Regions from separate parts of the Psychrobacter sp. SHUES1 genome, predicted to be linked through region 3. Evidence: riboswitches for the same ligand, from Rfam matches in the RefSeq annotation. Region 3 holds a riboswitch; each other region holds the start of a gene.

Region 1 (7,477 bases), on a different contig from region 3:
AAAAAAAACAGCAAGGCGGCAATGGTAAATCCGGCGGCTATCACCGTATTAAATACAATGATTGAGATAAAGTCCGCCAAGTTATAGTTAAACCAGCCAGCGTTTATCATAATTAGCAAGGCCAACGCGACGGTCACCGCCGTGGCAGTGGTCAAAATGAGTAAAACATACATACTGACGGTTGTTACGCGTAAGCCTTTAAAAACTGGACGTAAATAATCGATGAGATAAAAAGATGGTATCAAGGCCAAGCTGGTTTGGATAAATCTTGCCATAAACTTGATGATAAACTGCGTTTCATTGACCACGCTATGACGGTCGACGATTGCCACAAATAGCGACCAAAAAAAGATTGCCAGCAGCCATTGCCAAGGCTTCATCATCTCCATGAGCTTGGGCATAAAAAACTCTAAGCGCTCCGCTAGTAAGGCAACCTCATCATTTGCTATACTTGAGTTCTTATTCTCTTGACTTGTCTTGAACTGATATGAACGCCAACTCTTCAAATAGTATTAATCCTAATTCAAATAAAAATTCATCTACTCCTGATTCTAGCATAGATGCCTCTATAACCAACACTCCTGCGCCGCAAAGCGCTACAGGTGGTCAAGGTCAGCAGATGTGGGGCGGGCGCTTTAGTGAAGCGACTGATAGCTTCGTTGCCGCCTTTACCGCTTCTGTCGGCTTTGACCAACGCTTTGCTCGTCACGATATCCACGGCTCAATTGCCCATGCAACCATGCTGAAAGAATGCGGCATTTTAAGTGCTGATGAGGTTGCAACTATTATCGATGGTTTACAGCAAGTGCTGCGCGAGATTGAAGCCGGCGAGTTTAACTGGTCGATTGCGCTTGAAGACGTGCACATGAACGTCGAATCGCGCTTGACGGATATCGTCGGTGCGGTTGGCAAAAAACTGCATACTGGCCGTAGCCGTAACGATCAGGTTGCGACCGATATTCGTCTATGGTTGCGTGAAGAAACCGACAATATCATCGCGCTACTGGTACGTTTGCAAAGCGGTTTACTAGATTTAGCTGAGCAGCATACCGATACCATCATGCCGGGCTTTACCCATCTGCAAACCGCGCAGCCAGTCAGCTTTGGTCATCATGTAATGGCATGGTTTGAGATGCTCTACCGCGATACCGAGCGTCTGGTCGATGCCCGTCGCCGTATCAATCAGATGCCGCTTGGTAGCGCTGCCCTTGCTGGCACGACCTTTCCAATCGATCGTACCATCACTGCTAAATTGCTAGGTTTTGACGGTATTTGCCAAAACTCTTTAGACGCGGTTTCAGACCGTGATTTTGCCATTGAGTTTACCTCGGCAGCTTCTATTTTGATGATGCATATGTCGCGTATGAGCGAAGAGATTATCCTATGGATGTCAGCGCAATTTAACTTTGTGCAAATCCCTGATCGCTTTTGTACTGGCTCATCTATCATGCCGCAAAAGAAAAATCCTGACGTGCCAGAGTTGGTTCGCGGTAAAGCAGCACGGGTTTTTGGTCAATTGATGACATTATTAAGCCTGATGAAAAGCCAGCCACTTGCCTATAATAAAGACAACCAAGAAGACAAAGAGCCGCTATTTGATTGCGTCGATACTTTGACGGGTTCGCTACTCGCCTTTGCCGATATGCTACCGAATATTACTCCGAATAAGGAAAACATGCGCGCTGCCACCATGAAAGGCTATGCAACTGCGACCGATTTGGCAGATTATTTGGTTCGCCGCGGCGTTGCTTTCCGTGATGCCCATGAAGTGGTCGGTCATGCCGTCGCTTTAGGTATTCGCGAGGGCGTTGATTTGAGCGATTTGTCATTGGCGCAGTTACAGCAGTTTAGCGACGCGATTGGCGATGATGTTTTCGACTATCTAACGCTAGAAGGCTCATTGGCCGCTCGTGACCACTTAGGTGGCACCGCGCCAAATCAAGTCAAACAGGCGGTGGTTAATGGACGTGCGCGCCTAAAATCGTTTGCTTGAAAGCCTTTTTTAAAGCTGAAGCTAGCAATAAAACTGTGCTTTAAAACCAGCGCTTTTCTCTAACACCCGCCATTGTGCGGGTGTTTTTTTGTCATGCCTGATTTTGCCAGCACTGGATATAGTCAAGGAATTTTAAAATCGCTACAAGGCGATCTACCGCAGATAGTACACTGAGTACATCTAGGGCGAGCAACACCGTAGCGGTTTAAAAGTACGCCGACTATAGATTTGATGTTACCTTCTCTACACCTGATACGCTTTGCTAAATCGTGCAAGCGCGTTATGATAGATTACCAATATTCGACACGATAATTTAATACCCCTAATTAATGAGGATTGCCTGATGACTGAGACTTTTAATCCACAAGCCAATACCGTATTTTGCCGCAAATATAAGCAGGAATTGCCAAAAATGCCGCATCCGCCATTTCCTAATAAAAAAGGTCAAGAGCTACAAGAAACCGTTTCTGACAAAGCTTGGAAAGAATGGCTTGAGCAGCAAACCATGCTGATTAACGAAAACCATCTCAGCATGATGGACCCTGAAGCCAAAAAGTTCTTAACTGAGCAACGCGAGAAGTTTTTGGACAATGAAGACTACGAGCGCGCGCAAGGTTGGACACCAGAAAAATAATACGCACGGTGATTTTATTAATTAAAAAGAATGTCATTAATTGAAAAGCTGTCATTGATTAAAAGACAGTGATTACATTAATAACAGCAAGATTGCCTCTCTACTAACAAACGGCAAATGACTAGGCATCATCCCTATAGTTTGTTAGTATGAGACTGATTTACAACACTGACAGACTCGGGGTGCGGTGTATGACAAGCTTAGTTTAAGCTATTTCATACATTCGCTGAGAGATCACCCGCCGAACCTGATGCGGTTAGTACCGACGCAGGGAAGTCTTAAGACTATGTTTTATATACAAAGGGCGCGCAGAAATGCCTTTTTATTATTGCTCATACTTTATATGCTAGCGTTTTTACGCGGCCATGAGGCAAACAATAAAAAGCGGCGCCTACCAATCATTTAACATGGCATTAGATTAATTTTCAATGAAAGTTGAATTTAATAATAGTGCACGTGTTTGATGATTGAATTTGTCTATCTTGCATCGTCTTGTCCCGCAGCTACTGGCGGTGTTGCTTTTATTCAAAAACCAACACGCTAGGACAGCATATGACTACTTCAGATTTACAAACAGCCCAAACCCCTTCGACCCCTGTTACTAAAACTGTCGAAAAAAAAGCCGACGCCCTCAAAACGCCTGCTCACCGTACCGCAAATGATGCACGTTTTGAAGAAGACGCCCGCGACTTACACCGCATCTTACCCGCTTCTAAAAAAGTCTATATCGGGGGCTCACGTCCTGACATTCAAGTACCGATGCGCGAGATCACCCTTGACCCTACCCCCATACAAGGGGCAAGCGAGTCCGAATGGGAACAAAATCCACCGTTTTACGTCTATGATACCTCAGGCGTTTATACCGATCCCAATGTCGAGATCGATTTGACCCGTGGTTTGCCCAAATTGCGTGAAGGCTGGATAGCTGAGCGCGGTGATACTGAGCAATTAAGCGGTTTATCTAGCTCATACGGACAAGCGCGCGCCCGCGATATCAGTACCGCTAATTTAAGATTTGCGCATATCGATAAACCACGTCGCGCCTTAGCAGGAAAGAACGTCACGCAAATGCATTACGCGCGTCGCGGTATTATCACGCCTGAAATGGAATATATCGCCATTCGTGAAACGCAAAAGCAGCACGAATCGACCGATATGCGCCAACATGACGGCGAAAGCTTTGGTGCCAACACGCCAAAAATCATCACCCCTGAATTTGTCCGTGATGAAGTTGCCGCTGGTCGCGCCATTATCCCCAACAACATCAATCACCCTGAATCTGAGCCGATGATTATCGGCCGTAACTTCTTGGTGAAAATTAATGCCAATATCGGCAATTCAGCGCTCGGCTCATCTATCGACGAAGAAGTATCAAAAATGACCTGGGCAACGCGCTGGGGCGCCGATACTATTATGGATTTATCGACGGGCAATCATATCCATGAAACCCGTGAATGGTTGATTCGTAACTCGCCAGTGCCTATTGGTACCGTACCGATTTATCAAGCGTTAGAGAAAGTCGATGGCGTTGCCGAAGATTTAACGTGGGAGATATTCCGCGATACGCTCATTGAGCAAGCCGAACAAGGCGTTGATTACTTTACCATTCACGCCGGCGTACTATTACGTTATGTACCGCTAACCGCCAATCGCTTGACGGGCATCGTCTCGCGTGGCGGCTCTATCATGGCGCAATGGTGCCTTGCCCATCATAAAGAGAGCTTTTTATATACCCATTTTGAAGACATCTGCGAGATTATGAAGCAGTATGATGTGGCATTTAGCTTAGGCGATGGCTTACGTCCGGGGTGTTTGCAAGATGCCAATGATGAAGCGCAATTTGGTGAGCTGCGAACCCTTGGCGAGCTGACGCAAATCGCATGGAAGCATGATATTCAGGTGATGATTGAAGGCCCCGGGCATGTTGCGATGAACCGTATTAAAGAAAATATGGACTTGCAGCTTGAGCTATGTAGCGACGCGCCTTTTTATACTTTAGGGCCATTAACCACTGATATTGCGCCTGGTTATGACCATATCACCAGTGCCATTGGCGCGGCAATGATTGGCTGGTTTGGCACAGCGATGCTCTGTTATGTGACGCCAAAGGAGCATCTCGGTTTGCCCAATAAAAAAGACGTCAAGGACGGTATCATCACTTATAAAATCGCCGCTCATGCTGCCGACCTTGCTAAAGGCCATCCGGGCGCACAAGCACGTGATAATGCCTTGTCCAAAGCGCGTTTTGAGTTCCGCTGGGATGATCAGTTTAATCTGGCGCTCGATCCTGATACGGCGCGTGAATATCATGACGAAACCTTGCCAAAAGACGCCCACAAGTCGGCGCACTTTTGCTCGATGTGCGGACCGAAGTTTTGCTCGATGAAAATCACTCAAAACGTGCGCGAGTATGCTAAAGGTTTAGATGCAAAAGAAAACGGCGTTCAGGCTACTAGTGCGATGAGCCGCGCTGATATTGAAAAAGGCATGGACGAGATGACGCAAAAATATCATACCGAGGGTCGCCAGTTGTATAAAGAGGTTTAAGCGATTAACGTTAATCCTTAATTCACAAAAAAGCGCTACTCATAAGTAGCGCTTTTTATTGCAAACAGTTTTATCTTTATAGTAGATTAAATCTTTGATGCTTCGTAAATCTCTTTAATAGAAGTATTAATCGTATCCGCAAACTCTGCGTCGCTTTGTTGCTTATTTAAGCCTTCGGTAAAAGCACGCGAGAAGCTCGCAATCATACCGGGATTTTTCTTCAATTTTTCACAGGCGTCATGACGACTGTAACCGCCTGATAGCGCAACGACTTTTAGCACTTTTGGATGATCAATCAGCTCTTGATAAAATCCGTCTTCTTCAGGCAAAGTCAGTTTTAGCATCACTTGATGATCATCGTCTAAAAACTCAAGATTGTGCAAAATACTGGTTTTAAGGATGATTTCGCAGTCATGCTTTTTGCTACTGTTGATATCCACTTCTGGCTCAACGATCGGCATAAAACCTTTAGAAAGAATTTGTTTTGCGACATCAAACTGCTGCTGGACGACAAGCTCGATACCATCGACACTTGGCTCATAAATGACTGAGCGCATCTTGGTGCCAAATACCGGATAATTTTTTGCCTTATCCAACAACAAGTCTAGATTTGGCATCGGACGCATCACCTGTACGCCGTTCATGTGTTCAGCCAAACCTTTATCTACCTTTAAAAAAGGTACGATATTTTTATCTTCCCACAGGTAATTGGCGGTCGGTTTGCCATTAACCTCGCGCTCCATGGTATCTTCAAATAAAATCGCCCCGAGTACACGCCCATTATCAAAGGCATCACAAGTCATGATACGGGTGCGCATTTCATGCACCAAATCAAACATCGCTTCATCATTGTCATAAGCATCGCCGCTGACGCCATAGTTCTCTAATGCTTTTGGCGTGCTGCCACCACTTTGATCAAGCGCGGCGATAAATCCTGAGCCATTTTTTATATGCTGTAGTTGTTTTTCGTATTCCATTGAATGGGTATCCTATCCTAATTAATAAGGGTCAAACGTTATTATAATAAGTCAATCAGCCCTCAATAGTATGAGCCTGACTGTCAGTTACCTTATCATAGGACATGCCACCTGCCTATTGTTGATAAGTTAAAATTTTGCCCATTTCACAGTGGCGAGATTAAAGCAAAAACAATACTGACACACACCCAATCGCCAGTAATAAACCGACGATATTGATACGATTGAGGCGCTCTTTAAATACCCCAACCCCTATCAAGGTTGCCACCGCAATCACGCCGACGTTCATGCCTGTAAAGACGATACTTGGCGACTCAGACAATACTTGATGGGCGCGTACATAAGCATAGATATTGCCCATATTGAGCGCGCCAAGTAATAATCCTGCGCTAAGGGCATTGCCCTGCCAACGCACGCGCGTGCTAAGCAGGTAAACGAGTAGCAGCAAACCTGCCAGCCCAAAGGTCACAAATAAAGTTAAAGGAAACGCCGCGCCTTGCTTGGCAACTTGTTTGAACAAAATATCAATCACGCCGTAACCGAGCCAAACGCCAAATAACCAAAGTGGCGTCTGCTTTGCTTGGCTATTTATAAGCCCGTGCTGCGGACGATAAACCAAAGCAGCGAGTGCTAAAAATCCTAACAACAGACCAAATATGCGCGTACCCGTTAATACTTCACCAAATAATAAAAAAGCAGCAACGATAGGAATGATCAGTGATAAACGCTGGGCGGCATCGGTTGCTACCACCCCGACCGATTCAATCGCCCGCCCAAGAATAACAAACACTGCTGGCAACAAGATACCAAGCGCAATAATGATACCCCAAGCATTTCCAAGTGCGCCGATACTACTAACATCTGGTTTTAATAACAGCCAAGTTAATAAAAATGCCACGGGATATCCCGCCACGATGGTTTGGCGAATATCGATATTTTTTTGGCGTAATATTTTTAAAAGTACGGAAACAGCGACGCTACAGAGCACCGCTATCGTTAAATACATCATCAACTTTATCCTTGTTAAGTCGCAACTTTGCGCGTTTATTATTCGTAGGAGTAAAAGAATACTCATTCATTAGCCGATTTTTCGATTATTAAAACGTATAAATAAAAGGAAGCAACAAACTAGAAGAAATGATGGAATGTAACAAAATATTTCATCCACAGCAATCTAATTATTGTGTGCTCTACCTGTCAGCTTACAATTAGCATGCAGGCATGAGGACGAATTTTGTTAAAATAACCAGCAATCCTAATAACAAAAGTAACGATTCACGATAGCGCTTGACGGCGTTTATCTTGGCGTACTGCTATGAATGCTCT
Region 2 (7,477 bases), on a different contig from region 3:
ATCATACAAGCCTGGGACATCAGATGGTGAAAACAGCGAGATATCCTGCCCTTTAATCAAACGGGTATACATGGTTTTGTTTAACTGGACGCCGTAATCCATATGACGGACACGGTTGTCTTCGACGCCGCGGTTGTTTTTTAGCACCAACAATGACTCAACTTCTAAATGCCATAATGGGTAAAATAACGTCGCTGCACCGCCGCGCACGCCGCCTTGTGAGCAGCATTTAACCGCCGTTTGGAACAGTTTGTAGAATGGAATACAGCCAGTATGCTGTGCTTCGCCGCCACGGATAGGGCTACCAAGGGCGCGGATACGACCAGCGTTGATGCCGATGCCAGCGCGCTGCGACACATAACGGACGATGGCACTGGTGGTGGCGTTGATAGAGTCTAGGCTATCACCACATTCGATTAGGACACACGAGCTAAACTGGCGCGACGGCGTGCGTACACCTGACATAATAGGCGTTGGTAGCGAGATTTTAAATTGTGAGGTCGCATCATAAAAGCGTTTGACATAGCTTAAGCGCTCGCTCTTTTCATAGTTGGCAAACAAACACATGCCAACGAGCATATATAAGAACTGCGGACTTTCGTAAACGGTCTTGGTCACGCGGTCTTGGACAAGGTATTTGCCCGCCATTTGCTCAACGGCGGCATAAGCCAAATTCATATCGCGCCAGTGGTCGAGGTATGCTTCTAATTCATCAAATTCTGCGCGGCTATAGTCTTTTAGAATATGCTCGTCGTATTTACCGGCATCGGTCAACGTTTTGACATGGTCATACAGATGCGGCGGAGTAAATTTATTATAAGCAATTTTACGTAAATGGAAGATCGCCAAGCGCGCCGCCAAATACTGATAGTCAGGTGTGCTTTCAGAGATGAGATCGGCGGCTGACTTGATGATGGTTTCGTGAATATCACGCGTTCTGATACCGTCATAAAACTGAATATGCGACTTTAGCTCAACTTGCGATACCGACACATTATCTAAATCATGAGCTGCCCACTCGATAACCTTGTGAATCTTGTCTAAATCAATGGGCTCTAAACGTCCATCACGTTTGGTTACTTTGATATTATCGATATGTGTCATGCTGACCTCGTAAGTTGATTGCTAGGTAGTTATTTATAATGTTGCTTTATAAGCTGCTGCGCGGTTAAGTCTGGCAGACATGCTTTGTCACGCTATCTTTCAGACGCTATCTGTTTTAAGACAAGATATCCTGTCATGGCAGATGTTTTTTTAGGTAAAACGATGCCCTGGCTCATAGTGACGGTTTAAATCACTGAGCACTACATATAGCGTATTTGTTAGTAGATGGACACAATATAGCGGGAAAATTTTGAAAATGCTATATTGATTTTAAGGGCAAACTATGTTGATGCGAGGGTAAAGCGTGTCCAAATTTTGGCAAAGGACGATGGGATAAGGGTTAGACGCCGATAAGAAAAATAATAAAAGTTTTGTAAAAAATGGCGCGAATTTACTTTTTATTGTTGGCTAAATTTATAAGGGCAAATTGTCTAAATAGCAGTTATATTTCGGGTGGAGATTGTACCGCAGACAATAAAAAATCGCCACCCATATGAGTGACGATTCGGATGAAAAACGGGCTGGATTTTATAAAATTAACAAAACTGACTTTAAACCACCATACGTACGGTTTTTGCATTATCAAGCGCCGCATAAAGCGTGTTCACTTGCTCAACGGTGGTTAAGTATAAATTGGCACGTACCGAATGGAAGCGTCCAGTTTTTGAGGGTTTGACTTCCATAGAGGCCAAATCAAACTCAGGGAATTGGCTACCCAAGATAAGCTTCACTTCATTAAGCAAGCTTTCGTGCTCACCTTCATGACCGATGATGCTCATTGGATAGTTCATTGGGAAATCCCACAGCTCAGGGTTTTGCACGTCAGTTTTTTTGCCTTTTAAGATACCGTCATTAGCGACCAATTCTGTCACTTTGACCTCTCTTTTCGACGTTGGACTAGCATTACTGCCTTGACTTTCGGTGCTCGAGTTGTCAGTGTTTGGAGTAGTGGTGTCTTTTGGATCATCAGTCATGATGTGGTCCTTATTTTTTATTGAAATATGATAAGCACTTTATGCACCATTTATAAGGGCGTTCGGCGTATTATTCAAGTGTCACCCAGCGATAACGCACATTAAAACCGTTATTTTTTATAACCACAAATTGCCACGTAGTCGCCGCGATCATAGCCTTCGATGACCTCTTGGACTTTGTCATTGGCATACATAGGATGGGTCAATAAAGTCTGCGCATATTCAAAATCCACGAAACCATTGGCTTGCATTAAGGCTATTTTTTCATCAGAGGTACGCCAGTTAGCTGACTTCACTAGCTCGATAGGATAAGGGTCAGCAGGCGAGATGTGGGCAAGTAGTGGATGCTTCCACGTATCTACCGCGCTGGCAAGGTTATATAAGCTGGCAAAGCCACTTTCTTTTGGTACATCAATCAGAATAAGTTTGCCGCCCGTTTTTAGAGCGTCAAAGGCTTTTTTGATACAGACATCCAAATCGCTGATGTAGCTGACACTGCCGTTAAACATAATAATATCGAACTTATTAGGTTCAATCTCGCAGGTTTCGGCTGGGCTGATATCGACTTGCATACCGCGCTTTTCTGCGACTGCTGCCATGTCTTTTGACGGCTCGATACCATGTTTGATATGAATGTCATAATCCTTTGCTAGCAAGGACTCAAACAGTCCACTACCGCAGCCAATAGACAATATCTCGCTGTCTTTATCCAAGAAATGAGCAACCAGCTTTAGCTCGCTGGTCAGTAGGTTTTGATTGTCAAAAAACCAACTGTCATACGCGCTTGCGTGTTCATCGAATGCTGCCATGATGTTTCTCCTTGTGGATCGTTATTATTGATCATTATTTTTGATTCTAGAGGGCTTTTTTAGAACCAAGCTAGATTGAGTATAAGTTAAGACAAATCTAACGCCTGCTGCCAAAAATTCACTTCCATACGCGCGGCGGTGTTAAATAAGCGTTGGAACTTGTTTGCTTGAGCAGGGCTGGCATCGGCTAGTAGCGTATTAATTTGTGCTTCGTTTTGCGCGGTAATTATTTGAAAGTCATCGCTTGAAAACACCTCAATCCATGGCTGATACGGATTATCAGCGATAAATCCTTGTTCTTTTATAGACTTGCCAATTTCTCCATAGCCCATCAGGCAAGGTGCAATTGCAGCATACAGTTCGGCCAGTGAGCCTGACATTGCCGCGTCTAATATATAGCGACTATAGGCGATGGTGACGGCAGACTCAGGAGCGTTTTCTACTTGTTCAAGTGGGATATTCCACTGATGACAGAAATCCAAATACATACCAATTTCCATGTCGAGCATGGCATTGACACCCGCTTGACCGACGCGCATTTGTGCTAAGTTATCGCTTTTATAAATACTGAGCGCCATCACGCGGGTATAGTGAATTAAGTATAAATAGTCTTGAATGAGGTAGTGGCGAAAGCTATCAGGGGCGAGTGTGCCAGCTGTCAGTTGTTTGACGAAATCATGCTGAGTGTAATCGTTCCATGTAGGGCAATGGTGGCGTAGGGTTTGATAATCCATAGTTTTTACTTACTGTTATAAAGTGCAGTAAGCTAAATATAAGAAACGAGAAGTGATAAGGCACAGTAAATTTGCCAGTCTAAAGTAACTAGATTGGCAAAATATAAAGTAATTATGACTTATATATCGACACGCTTGTTTCCTACGTCAGTGCTAACTGCATCAGGTTCGCGGGTAACTCTCAGCCATGATTTTGATGGTAATTAAATCATCAAAAATCAAAGCACCCCGACAAGGTTTTTATGATTTAAATGTTGGTCTTTATGGTTATAAAACAACCAAGCGTCCCTATGATAGGCGAACTCAGCCATCATTAGCAAGTGATGCTCAAATAACCATCAATAAAATTGTTCTACATTTAAAAAGTTACTTTTTAGTAAGCTGTGCAATAGCTGTATGATACAGCATCAGCATGGCTTTAAAACGGCGCTCATATAAGCCTTCTGCATACAGCAACTCCACACTTAAGCTATCGATAATGCCTAGATAAGCGTCGGTATATAGCGCTAGTTGCGCAGAGTTGAGTTCATAAGGCTTCAGAGCCAGCTGTATTTGCTCAGTCAGCACCTCAATATAAACGTTAAAAGTCGCCGCGCTGGTATTGGTCAGATGCACAGGTGCGGCATAGGCCATGCGAATTAAAAACCGTAAGGTAATTGCGCTTTCATAACGTGCTTCAAAGGCGTGGCAATACGCTTCACCGGGAGCAGTAAACTCATTAGTCGTCGCAAAACATGATTTAACAAATGCACATTCTGACTCAAGCGCATCTTGTAGTAATTCTAAGTATATCGCTTCTTTACTGGCAAAATGCGTATAGAGAGAGGCTTTGCGGATGCCCACAGCCTTGGCAATATCACTGAGTGATGCGCCCTCATAGCCGTGCATAAAAAAAGGCTCAAACGCGGCATCAATAATACGTTGCTTAGCGCTTGAGCGTGGTTTATGACTTTGCATAGGCCTCCTCTAATGATGTTGTGGCGACAGTGCTATCAGGTTTTAAACTTCTAGAACTAAAATAAACCAAAGTTAAAATAACGGGTCCCATAACACCTAGCAAGATTAACCAATATAAGGTGTTTATTTCGACCAATTGCCCCGCGATGGGCGTGGCAGTAGATGAGAGTAACATAGGAATGGCGCCCAATAAAGCCGCGCTTGAGCCCAAAGCGCTGCGCTGCGAGTCCATTGCAATTGCCATCAACGTCGCCTCCAATACGCCAAGGCCAAATAATCCTAACGCAATACCAGTTACAATACCGCCCAAACCCATTGATAGTAGATAAGCGACGATGCAGACGGCACTACCGAGCATCATGACACCGGCACCGATTAAAGCCAAATGTGACGCTGATATTTTTTTGACCAAATAAGCGGTAGAAGAAGCACCTAAAATTAGACTGATGCTGGTCAAGCCAAAGACAAAACCAAATTGCTCTAGGCTAAGACCGTAGTCGGTTTGATAGACATAAGCAGAACCACCGATGTAGGCAAACAAAAAGAAATACACCGCAGATAGTGCAAACAGATTAAAGACAAAGGTCTTATTTTTTAATATGCCGACATAAATGCCTGTAATATTTTGCATATTTAATTGAATGCGTTTGTCTTTTGGCAAAGTTTCTTTGATATTCAACAGCGTATTAATCAGCACAATCATACCTAACGCCGCCAAAATAAACATGACGCCACGCCAACCATAATGCGTACCGACGATACCACCGATTGCTGGTGCGACGATTGGACCTAATGCCACAATGGTATTTAGTACAGCATAAATCTGTGCCGCTTTCGGTCCATCGACTAAGTCACGTACCATGCTCATCACCACCACGATAGCCATCGAGGCGCCAAGACCTTGCAAAATGCGGGCGAAGATTAGGCTTTCAATACTTTGTGACCACATCGCCCACACGGAAGCGCCAATATATGCAAGTAAGCCTGCAAATAATGGTGCGATTCGTCCTATGGCATCAGATACGGGACCAAAGACCAGTTGCCCTAAGCCCATAAAGATAAGAAAGACGGTCAAAGTGATTTGTGTGGTGGCGTAGGAAGTATTGAGGTCTGTTGCCATATTTGGCATTGAGGCCAAATACATATCAATCGCTGCAGGGCCAAGCGCCACAATAATGGCAAGAGAGATGATGGTTTTGATACTGATGTGTTTTACATGGGTTTGCTTATTCATAAAAGTGCACTATTAGCTGTTGATTGTTTAACTACCGAACGGTAGGTAGTTATACTCGCTATTTTAGATGAAGGCAATATTTTTATGAGTCAATTGCTTATGTAATGCTATAGCGGCTTAACATTTAATAGATATAGTGAGTGAAAAGTAATATAGATACATCGCGCACTGCTGCTGATAGCAATTTTTCTTGCTTGCTGTGCCTGCGCAGACAGAGGCTATAAAAAATTGATAGCAGCAATAACGCAGCGTTTTTAGGATATTTTGATTAGATAAGTTAATAGCAATTAAATAACCGCCATCGAATAACGGGCACAAAAAAGCTGAGACATGCTCAGCTTTTTTGATGTAATTTTGAGAAATTTTTAGACAATGAAGTATGTCTAGATAAATCAGTCATTTTCTAAGAACGAGCGCAGATGCTCAGAACGTGAAGGATGACGCAATTTACGTAGCGCTTTTGCCTCAATCTGACGGATACGCTCACGCGTGACATCAAACTGCTTACCGACTTCCTCTAACGTATGATCGGTTGGCATATCGATACCAAAGCGCATTTTAAGGACGCGTGCTTCACGCTCAGTCAGATTGCTCAAGACATCACGCGTGGCTTCTTGTAGACCAGCCGCCGTCGCATCGTCAACTGGGCTTGAAATCGTACCATCTTCGATGAAATCACCTAGGTGTGAATCTTCATCATCACCGATAGGCGTCTCCATCGAGATCGGTTCTTTGGCAATTTTTAGCACTTTACGGACTTTGACTTCATCCATCTCTAAACGTTCGCCCAACTCTTCAGGCGTCGGCTCGCGTCCCATTTCTTGTAGCAACTGACGAGAGACACGATTTATCTTATTAATGGTCTCAATCATATGCACAGGGATACGAATGGTGCGCGCTTGGTCAGCGATAGAGCGGGTGATTGCCTGACGAATCCACCATGTCGCATAAGTTGAGAACTTATAACCACGGCGATATTCAAATTTATCGACCGCTTTCATCAGACCGATGTTACCTTCTTGGATTAAGTCCAAGAATTGTAGACCACGGTTGGTATATTTTTTAGCGATAGAGATAACAAGACGTAAGTTAGCTTCAACCATTTCTTTTTTAGCGCGGCGTGCTTTTGCTTCACCGACTGCCATACGGCGCGCGACATCTTTCATATCGTGGATTTTCATGTCGAGCTGCTGCTCGTAGTCACGAATGCGACGCTGCAATAAAATCACGTCATCGGCGACTTTTTCTAGCGTACCGGCAAACGCAGGCTTGCCTTTGATACGTTCAATCAGCCAATCGACGTTGGTTTCATTGCTTGGGAAAGTCTTACGGAACTCGTCACGCGGCATACGGCCACGGCGAATCACCAAACGCATGATTTGACGCTCATGCTTACGCACATCGTCATAGACATCATGCATGATTGCCATGACTTGGTCTGACAAGCGATTATTGAGCTTAAGCATCATAAAGCGCTCAGCAAGCAGGGCATAAGCTGCTTCAGCTTCTACGCTACCACGGCCATAATCAAGCAAGGCTTGCTTGGCTTTGATAAACAGGTTCTCAATTTCTTCTAAACGCAGACGAACTTGTTCTGGGTCGATACCGCCGGTTTCTTCTTCGGCTTCTTCTTCAACCTCTTCTTCGTCTTCATCATCATCGTCA
Region 3 (7,477 bases):
AACCATTACCTTGCCGATTACTGGTCGCGTTGTGCCTATCGTTGCCGATGATTATGTCGAAAAAGACTTTGGCACAGGCTGCGTAAAAATCACGCCCGCGCATGATTTTAACGATTATGAATTGGGTCGTCGTCATAACTTGCCATTGATTAATATCTTAGATGAGCGCGCCAATATCTTACCAGCCATGGAAGTCTACCCTGACTTGCAGACGCGTGAGCCAACGCTGGAGACGACGCCAAGTGACTATGCTGGGCTTGAGCGCTTTGCCGCGCGTAAATTCTTAGTTGAGCAAGCAGGTGAGCAAGGCTGGCTAGAGGATATCGAAGACTACGCACTCAAAGCCCCACGTGCTGAGCGTGGTGGTACGATTGTTGAGCCATGGTTGACCGATCAATGGTACGTGGCCGTCAGTAAGCTTGCCAAACCTGCGATTGATGCCGTAGAAGATGGCCGAATTGAATTCGTTCCTGCGCAATACAAAAACATGTATATGGCGTGGATGACCGACTTGCAGGACTGGTGTATCAGCCGTCAGCTGTGGTGGGGACATCGTATCCCTGCATGGTATGACGATGCGACTGGCGAGATTTATGTTGCCCGTGATGAAGCGGAAGTACGCACTAAGTACAATCTAAGCGACGACGTAAAATTGCGCCAAGACGATGATGTGCTCGATACCTGGTTTAGCTCTGGTCTTTGGACGTTTAGTACGCTTGATTGGGCAGACGTTAATGCTGACCCGCGTGTGCTTGAAACCTTTCACCCAACCAGCGTGTTGGTCACCGGCTTTGATATTATCTTCTTTTGGGTCGCACGCATGATCATGATGACTATGCACTTTGTCAAAAACGAAGATGGCACGCCGCAAGTACCGTTTAAAACCGTTTATGTTCATGGTCTGGTACGTGATGGCAATGGTCAGAAGATGTCAAAATCTAAAGGTAACGTCTTAGATCCGATTGATTTGATCGATGGTATCGATTTGGAAACGCTGGTTGAAAAACGCACCAGCAATATGATGAATCCAAAAGATGCGGCAAAGATTGAGAAGCAAACCCGAAAAGAGTTCCCAGAAGGTATCACAGCTTACGGTACCGATGCGCTGCGCTTCACCTTTACCTCCCTTGCTAGTACCGGTCGCGATATCAACTTTGATCTAAAACGTGTTGAGGGCTATCGTAACTTCTGTAATAAAATTTGGAATGCTAGCCGCTTTGTACTGATGAATTGTATCGATAAAGAAGGCAACGCCCAAGCGATTGACCAAACGGCAAATCCTGAGGTGTGGGAATTACCAGAAAAATGGATCATGAGTCGTCTAAACTCGACGATTAGCAATATCCATCAGCACTTTGCTCAGTATCGCCTTGATATGGTCAGCCATGATATTTATGAATTTATCTGGAATGAATACTGTGATTGGTATGTCGAGCTTGCCAAAGCCAGCCTCAATGATGACTCAGTATCAAGCGAGCGTAAAGCGCAAATCCGCTATGTGCTGCTGCATGTGCTTGAGACCGCGCTACGCTTTAGCCATCCGATTATGCCGTATCTGACTGAGCAAATCTGGCAGACGGTTGCGCCGCTACTGGGTCGTAAAAATACCGATAGTATCGTGATTGCCGCCTATCCACAAACCGATACTGCGCAAATCAGTGAGCAAACCGAAGCCGATATGGAGTGGCTACAAGAGCTCATCGCGAGCGTCCGTAATATCAGAGGCGAGATGAAACTCGGTAACGCGGTGCGCTTGCCCGTGCTACTACAAAATATCTCAAGTGAAGAAGAGCAGCGTCTATCGCGTATTGCCAATCAATTTAAGGCATTAGCGAAAGTGGAGAGCTTAACGATTCTAAAAGACGGTGATGAGGTGCCACTATCCTCATCAAGTATGGTTGGCCAGCTACGCGTCCTTGTTCCCATGAAAGGACTGATTGACCCAACCGCTGAGCTGGCTCGCTTGGGTAAGTCATATGATAAGTTGAAAGGTCAAGCCGACGGTATCGCGCGTAAGCTGAGCAATGAAGGCTTCGTCAGTAAAGCACCTGCGGAAGTAGTCGATGCTGAGAAGGCGAAACTGGCTGAGTTAGAAGGGCAGTTGACGGCGATAACGGCGCAGATGGAGCAGTTGAAAGCGTTATAACAAATTTTTTTAAAATTTATGTTATTGTTGCAAGTATTTCTTGTCAAATTCACGCTGAAGCGTAATTAAAGGTTATAACTCATGAAATTTATAATTGAGAATATTGGCAGTATTGAAAAAGCAGAGATTGAACTTAACAACTTAAGTATTATATGTGGTGAAAATGATTCAGGTAAAACAACTATTGCTAAAGTTGTTTATGCTGTTGGTCAGGCATCCTCTTTTTTTGCAACTGACTATCAGCTCAAAAAATATGATAAGTTTCGTAGTATTTATGATGCACTATCTCTGTACGTTAGAAGAATTTCCCAAATAGATTTTCCAGTCGAAGACTCACTAATTGAATTAATTGAGAAATTACAAATTACAGTTTTACATTTAAGACGGACTGCTGATGTAAATAGTATAGATGTAGATCTAATTTCATCTCTTATTGACAACATATTATTTTTAATTAAAGAGGATGAAAATAAAGAATTTAAAGAGGAATATAAAGATGATTTTGATAAAATATCAAAAATAAAAGATTTATTAAATGATCAATACCAAAATTTGGAAAAAGAGCCTATTCAAGATTTTATATTTCAAGCATTAAAGAGTGAGTTCTCAAACGACCTGTTGTATAAGAAAGAAGGTGTTAAAAAAGCGAGCTTATCATTTTATGATGAAGGAGAGGAAGTTTTTTCATTAGATTTTAATAATAAAAAAGTTCTGAAATACAGTACATCAAATAATTTACCAATAAAAGATTCAACACTAATCGATGGTCCATATGTGTTTCAAATATCACAGATTATCCATAGGATTTCAACAATCAATACTGTTAGGCGTAGAAATAATTTTGAATTGAACTTGCCGTATCATGTTATCGACCTATGTTCAAAAATAGATGGCAGTAAAAATATTACAGATGAAATTGGTTCAAACTGTAATTGGGATTCGAGTGGTTTCTATAAGGGATTTATGGACTTTAATACTGAAAGTCGTAGTTTTGAACTTTTTCAGGAAAAGAAAAGCTATACAGCAAATAATGTTTCATCAGGAATGAAATCAATTGCAATTGTTGATTTATTATACAAGGGAAGATTCATAAATAAGGATTCAATATTAATTATTGATGAACCTGAAACTAATTTGCATCCTAAGTGGCAAAAACTGTATGCACAAGCAATAGTTAGCTTAGCAAACCAAGGTACTAATATACTTATTAATACTCATAGCCCTTATATGTTAGAGGCATTAAAAATATATAGTGATAAAGAAAAACTTAAAGGTACTAAGTTTTATTTTACATCTAAAGAAGAAGATAAAAGTATTATTAACGATACTAATGGTAATATAAATCCAATTATTGAGGCATTATCAGAACCATTATATTCTTTAATGGAGGAGCAAGAGGATGTCTCAAATTTCTAATGAACAGAAATTAATAGATGGACTAAATGAACATTATTCTGAATCTTTAGCATCAATACAGGAAATTTCATACAATGTATCTAATGACAGATATTTTTTAGATATTAATTTCAAAGCTCTTCATGTTGATAATATTCCTGCTCTTACAGCTGATAAGCTAGAAGTAACTCATAGTTGTTCAACGGATACAATTTTATTTGATGAGTCTAATAGCACGCTATACCTAATTGAATTTAAAGAACAATGGCCTAGTGATAAGAAATCTAGAGTAAATATTAGATTAAAGTGCTATGACACCCTTTCAAAACTTTGTTTGTTTTGGGTAAACATACTAGGATATAAGAGAGAAGACTTTTTTAATTTAAGGTTTAAATACTGTTTAATTACTAGGGGTGGTAAAGGTCACCTTACATCAAACTCCTCTTTTTTAGATGCATTGGATTATACAAATCAATGTTTTAAACTAAAGCTTTTAGAAAAAACTTTTGTAGACGAAGCTAAAATATTGATAACCCCAAAGCATATACATAAACTGTTGTCCAGAGTTACGCAACAGAAACAGATGATTTATCATAATACTGATAAGACTCAAATACATTTTTAAAAAATATAGATTCTGTAAGTTTATTAGAAAAGGTTAATAATTTAACAGTACGTTCGATTTATTTCTGGCATGAGGAAGTTGCGCTTAAATTTATTTTCGTGTTTCAAGCAAAATAGAACTTAAGCTTAACTTTCCTATGAATTTACTAAATAGTTTTATTTAGAGATTATCAAGGCTGTTACTCACCGTCGGACAACGCTCGCCTCTAAGCAATCTTGCTATTGACGATACTGCGCCAATCACGCTCAAGCTCACTCGCCAAAGTCTGATAGAGATATACATCAGCTGCTTATATTAGTTTAATTTCGCTCTTATTTAAAACCAATAAAAAACCGCCATAGTAAACTCTATGGCGGTTTTTTATTATTCAAAATATCTTAACTTATAAAATGCCTACAGCGCCCACAGCGATTGATACTGCTCATCCGTCAACGTCACAATATCGATTTCAGCTAGCATCTCGCGCAGTTCTTGCCACTTACTGGCATCAGGCGTGATTGGCGTGATCAATCTACCTAGCGTATTATCGATAATCGCATCCATCAAGGCATCTGCGTCGGTTTGACTATAGTCATAATACATGCGGCGCGCAGACTTAGGCTCACTTTTACAGTGTTCTGTCATTTGATTGGTCACTTGGATAAAGGTATCTATCGCGTCTTTTTTCGCGCTATAAGTCTCATCAGTCGTGAGGATTTCTAACGCCGAAAAATTCGGATAAGGGGACAGATGCTGATCGATAAACGTAAAGTCTAAACCTTCATGAGTCGCCTTAACCCCTTCAAAGTTATAAAAGCACAGCCATGCACCATCGAGACTTAGGTCTTCTTGCAGGTTTTTTATATGGTAGAAGTCTTTTTGTACAAAGGTCACATTATCACGGCTGATACTAAAGCCGTTTTTCTTGGCATAGCGGGCTAATATCTCAAAGCCAATGCGATTGGTTTTTTCTTCAGCCGCTGGGGTACAAACGCGAATCGGTTGATTGTTCTTGAGCTTATCCATGCTGGATTGCTGCATCAATATGCCGCCATCGGTCTCAAAAAAACAGCCAAGCGCACGCAGATTAGGCGCGTAATGCTCAAACAGATGAATTGGCTCATTCACATGCAGATCGATGCTTTGATTTTGCAATTCAGCAAAGCCATCATAGTGGTCATCAGGCTCAATGATGGTGATATCTAGCCCTGCTTGCTCATACGCGCCTGTGGTCACACCCGCGATAAAGGGCAGGTGATCAGGGTTCAAAAACCATTCGAGGGTGAGGGTCAGTTTGGTGGTTGACTGCATGGTTGTTTCCTTTTTAATGATAGAAAACAATCAGACTGATGCTGTTTAAATAAAACAAAAAAGGTAAAACAAGAAAGGCAAAATCTCAACATGTAAGGCGCTATCAGATCAGCGCGTCAGGTAGAGGTTTCTCTTATTCATAGACTGCTTAGGGTCTGTCATGCTTGTTTCCTACGTCAGTGCTAACTGCTTCAGGTTCACGGGTGTCTCTCAGCGATGGTTTTAACAATCGTTACAAGGTTAAAAGCAAAGCACCCCGACAAGATTGAGTGGTGCTGCATTATTTTTGATCAGTACTGCTCATGAATCCGTACTGCTAATGACTATTATCGATAGCTACTGCATTATCATAGACGACTTGTAAGCGGTGATGCAAGCGTATCAGGAATGACAATGAAAGGTGATGACTGACGCTCGTTAACCGTCCTTTATAACAGTTCTCATTTGTGACGGCTTTTTATAAGCGCTTTCAATCTTATAGGCGCTTTCAATCGACGTGTTAATAGAAGAGCGCACTATCTGTAATTGGTACTTACCCAATCACTAACCAAACATACCGATTGATAGCAAAACCCTCATAAAAATAGTCTTGTAGCATATCTCCTCATACGGCATCCTTAGTGAGTTCTATAAGCCGCCGTCTTTGTCATAAATTTGCCGGCCAAAACCTGATTATCTGACACTATCCAACGATATCCACTATCCAACGACATCCTTTATGAGCCAAAAAAAGCACTTCTACTACCGCCCAAAGACCAATCAACACAATAGCCCAGCGGTGCGTTGGGCATTTTTGATATTTGGTTGGATATTTTTTGTCTTGGGGATTGTTGGGGCATTGTTGCCAGTGATGCCGACCGCCCCTTTTATTTTACTAGCGGCAGGTTGCTGGGCACGTAGCTCACGACGTTTTCATTTTTGGCTCATTAATCACAAGTATTTTGGTAAGTTTGTTCGCGATTGGGAAGAGCGCCGTGCCGTACCGCTATATGCGAAGTGGTTAGCAACGATTATGATGACACTATCGATATCAATGTTATTTTATCGTCTGCCAGCGGATATGGTGTGGATGGCGTGGCTAGTAGCAGCGATTTGCACTGGCGTCGCCATATATTTATTCCGTTTGCCGAATGCCTAGACTTAGCGGTTAAATGCTTAAAATTTTTGTTAATTGTCTAAAAATAAAGCAAATAAGTGCAAAAAATAGCCAATAATTGCGCTTTGTTACACTAAAGATAAGATAAGGCTTGCGATACTGCGCTAGGGCACCTATAATACCTCCAAGCTTAAGAGCAGTTCTGCACCAAATCATTACCTCGTAGTATTAGTTATAATCCTTCGTTTTAATATTTATCGTTCAGTAGCTATTTGCAAGCGTTATCGGCCAATTAGGCCAAAAATAAATTAAATATCAGGGTTATGACTATGTCAGACGTTCAAAAAGGTACAGTTAAGTGGTTCAACGAAGCTAAAGGCTTTGGTTTCATCGCTCCAGAAAATGGCGCAGACGTTTTTGCTCATTACAGCGAAATCACTGGTTCAGGTTTCAAAACTTTGGCTGAAGGCCAAGAAGTTGAGTTCACTGTAACTCAAGGCCAAAAAGGCCCACAAGCACATAACATCGTTGCTATCTAATTTGTCTTTATAGACAATTAGAGCTAGATGAATAAAAAAACGAGCCTTAGGGTTCGTTTTTTTTCACCTATTATTTATGTTTATTGCTTTTGATAAATAAATAGTAAAGTCTTAGAACAACAATGCCGACGATTATAGTGATAATCGTCGGCATTTTTAGTTTTATTGGTGCGTAAATAGCTTTTTTACAGTGAAGCGATGCCAATATTGATCAAGCCGCCACCAACGATTAACCAAGTAAACATAATGGCACCGAGTATCAATGGTTTGACGCCAGCTTGTTTAATGGCACTCATATGGGTGGTCAAACCAAGGGCAAACATTGCCATCGTCAATAAGACATCATCAAGCATGACCATGCTCTGCTCAAAGCTTGCCGTCATCGG

Evidence for each region. Region 3 has a riboswitch for thiamine pyrophosphate ahead of A7325_RS00260 (ABC transporter substrate-binding protein). Riboswitches for the same ligand answer to the same signal wherever they lie in the genome.
Region 1: linked by a shared signal. The riboswitch ahead of thiC (phosphomethylpyrimidine synthase ThiC) and the one ahead of A7325_RS00260 (ABC transporter substrate-binding protein) in region 3 are both predicted to bind thiamine pyrophosphate.
Region 2: linked by a shared signal. The riboswitch ahead of tenA (thiaminase II) and the one ahead of A7325_RS00260 (ABC transporter substrate-binding protein) in region 3 are both predicted to bind thiamine pyrophosphate.

Annotation. Positions count from the first base shown of each region.
Region 1 is NZ_LXWA01000075.1:49,612-57,088, forward strand. Features, by position in the region: gene A7325_RS10245 (sensor histidine kinase) at 1-401, opposite strand, end outside; gene argH (argininosuccinate lyase) at 620-1,993, shown strand; gene A7325_RS10255 (oxidative damage protection protein) at 2,337-2,627, shown strand; TPP riboswitch at 2,796-2,918, shown strand; gene thiC (phosphomethylpyrimidine synthase ThiC) at 3,180-5,174, shown strand; gene A7325_RS10265 (fructose bisphosphate aldolase) at 5,261-6,151, opposite strand; gene A7325_RS10270 (hypothetical protein) at 6,312-7,160, opposite strand.
Region 2 is NZ_LXWA01000086.1:9,648-17,124, reverse strand. Features, by position in the region: gene nrdA (class 1a ribonucleoside-diphosphate reductase subunit alpha) at 1-1,104, opposite strand, end outside; gene A7325_RS11160 (YbeD family protein) at 1,656-1,967, opposite strand; gene A7325_RS11155 (class I SAM-dependent DNA methyltransferase) at 2,189-2,887, opposite strand; gene tenA (thiaminase II) at 2,974-3,621, opposite strand; TPP riboswitch at 3,744-3,862, opposite strand; gene A7325_RS14140 (TetR/AcrR family transcriptional regulator) at 3,988-4,578, opposite strand; gene A7325_RS11140 (multidrug effflux MFS transporter) at 4,565-5,812, opposite strand; gene rpoD (RNA polymerase sigma factor RpoD) at 6,205-7,477, opposite strand, start outside.
Region 3 is NZ_LXWA01000008.1:42,437-49,913, reverse strand. Features, by position in the region: gene A7325_RS00275 (valine--tRNA ligase) at 1-2,146, shown strand, start outside; gene A7325_RS00270 (AAA family ATPase) at 2,228-3,562, shown strand; gene A7325_RS00265 (hypothetical protein) at 3,546-4,166, shown strand; gene A7325_RS00260 (ABC transporter substrate-binding protein) at 4,560-5,456, opposite strand; TPP riboswitch at 5,608-5,725, opposite strand; gene A7325_RS00255 (YbaN family protein) at 6,175-6,594, shown strand; gene A7325_RS00250 (cold-shock protein) at 6,882-7,091, shown strand; gene A7325_RS00245 (YeiH family protein) at 7,277-7,477, opposite strand, start outside.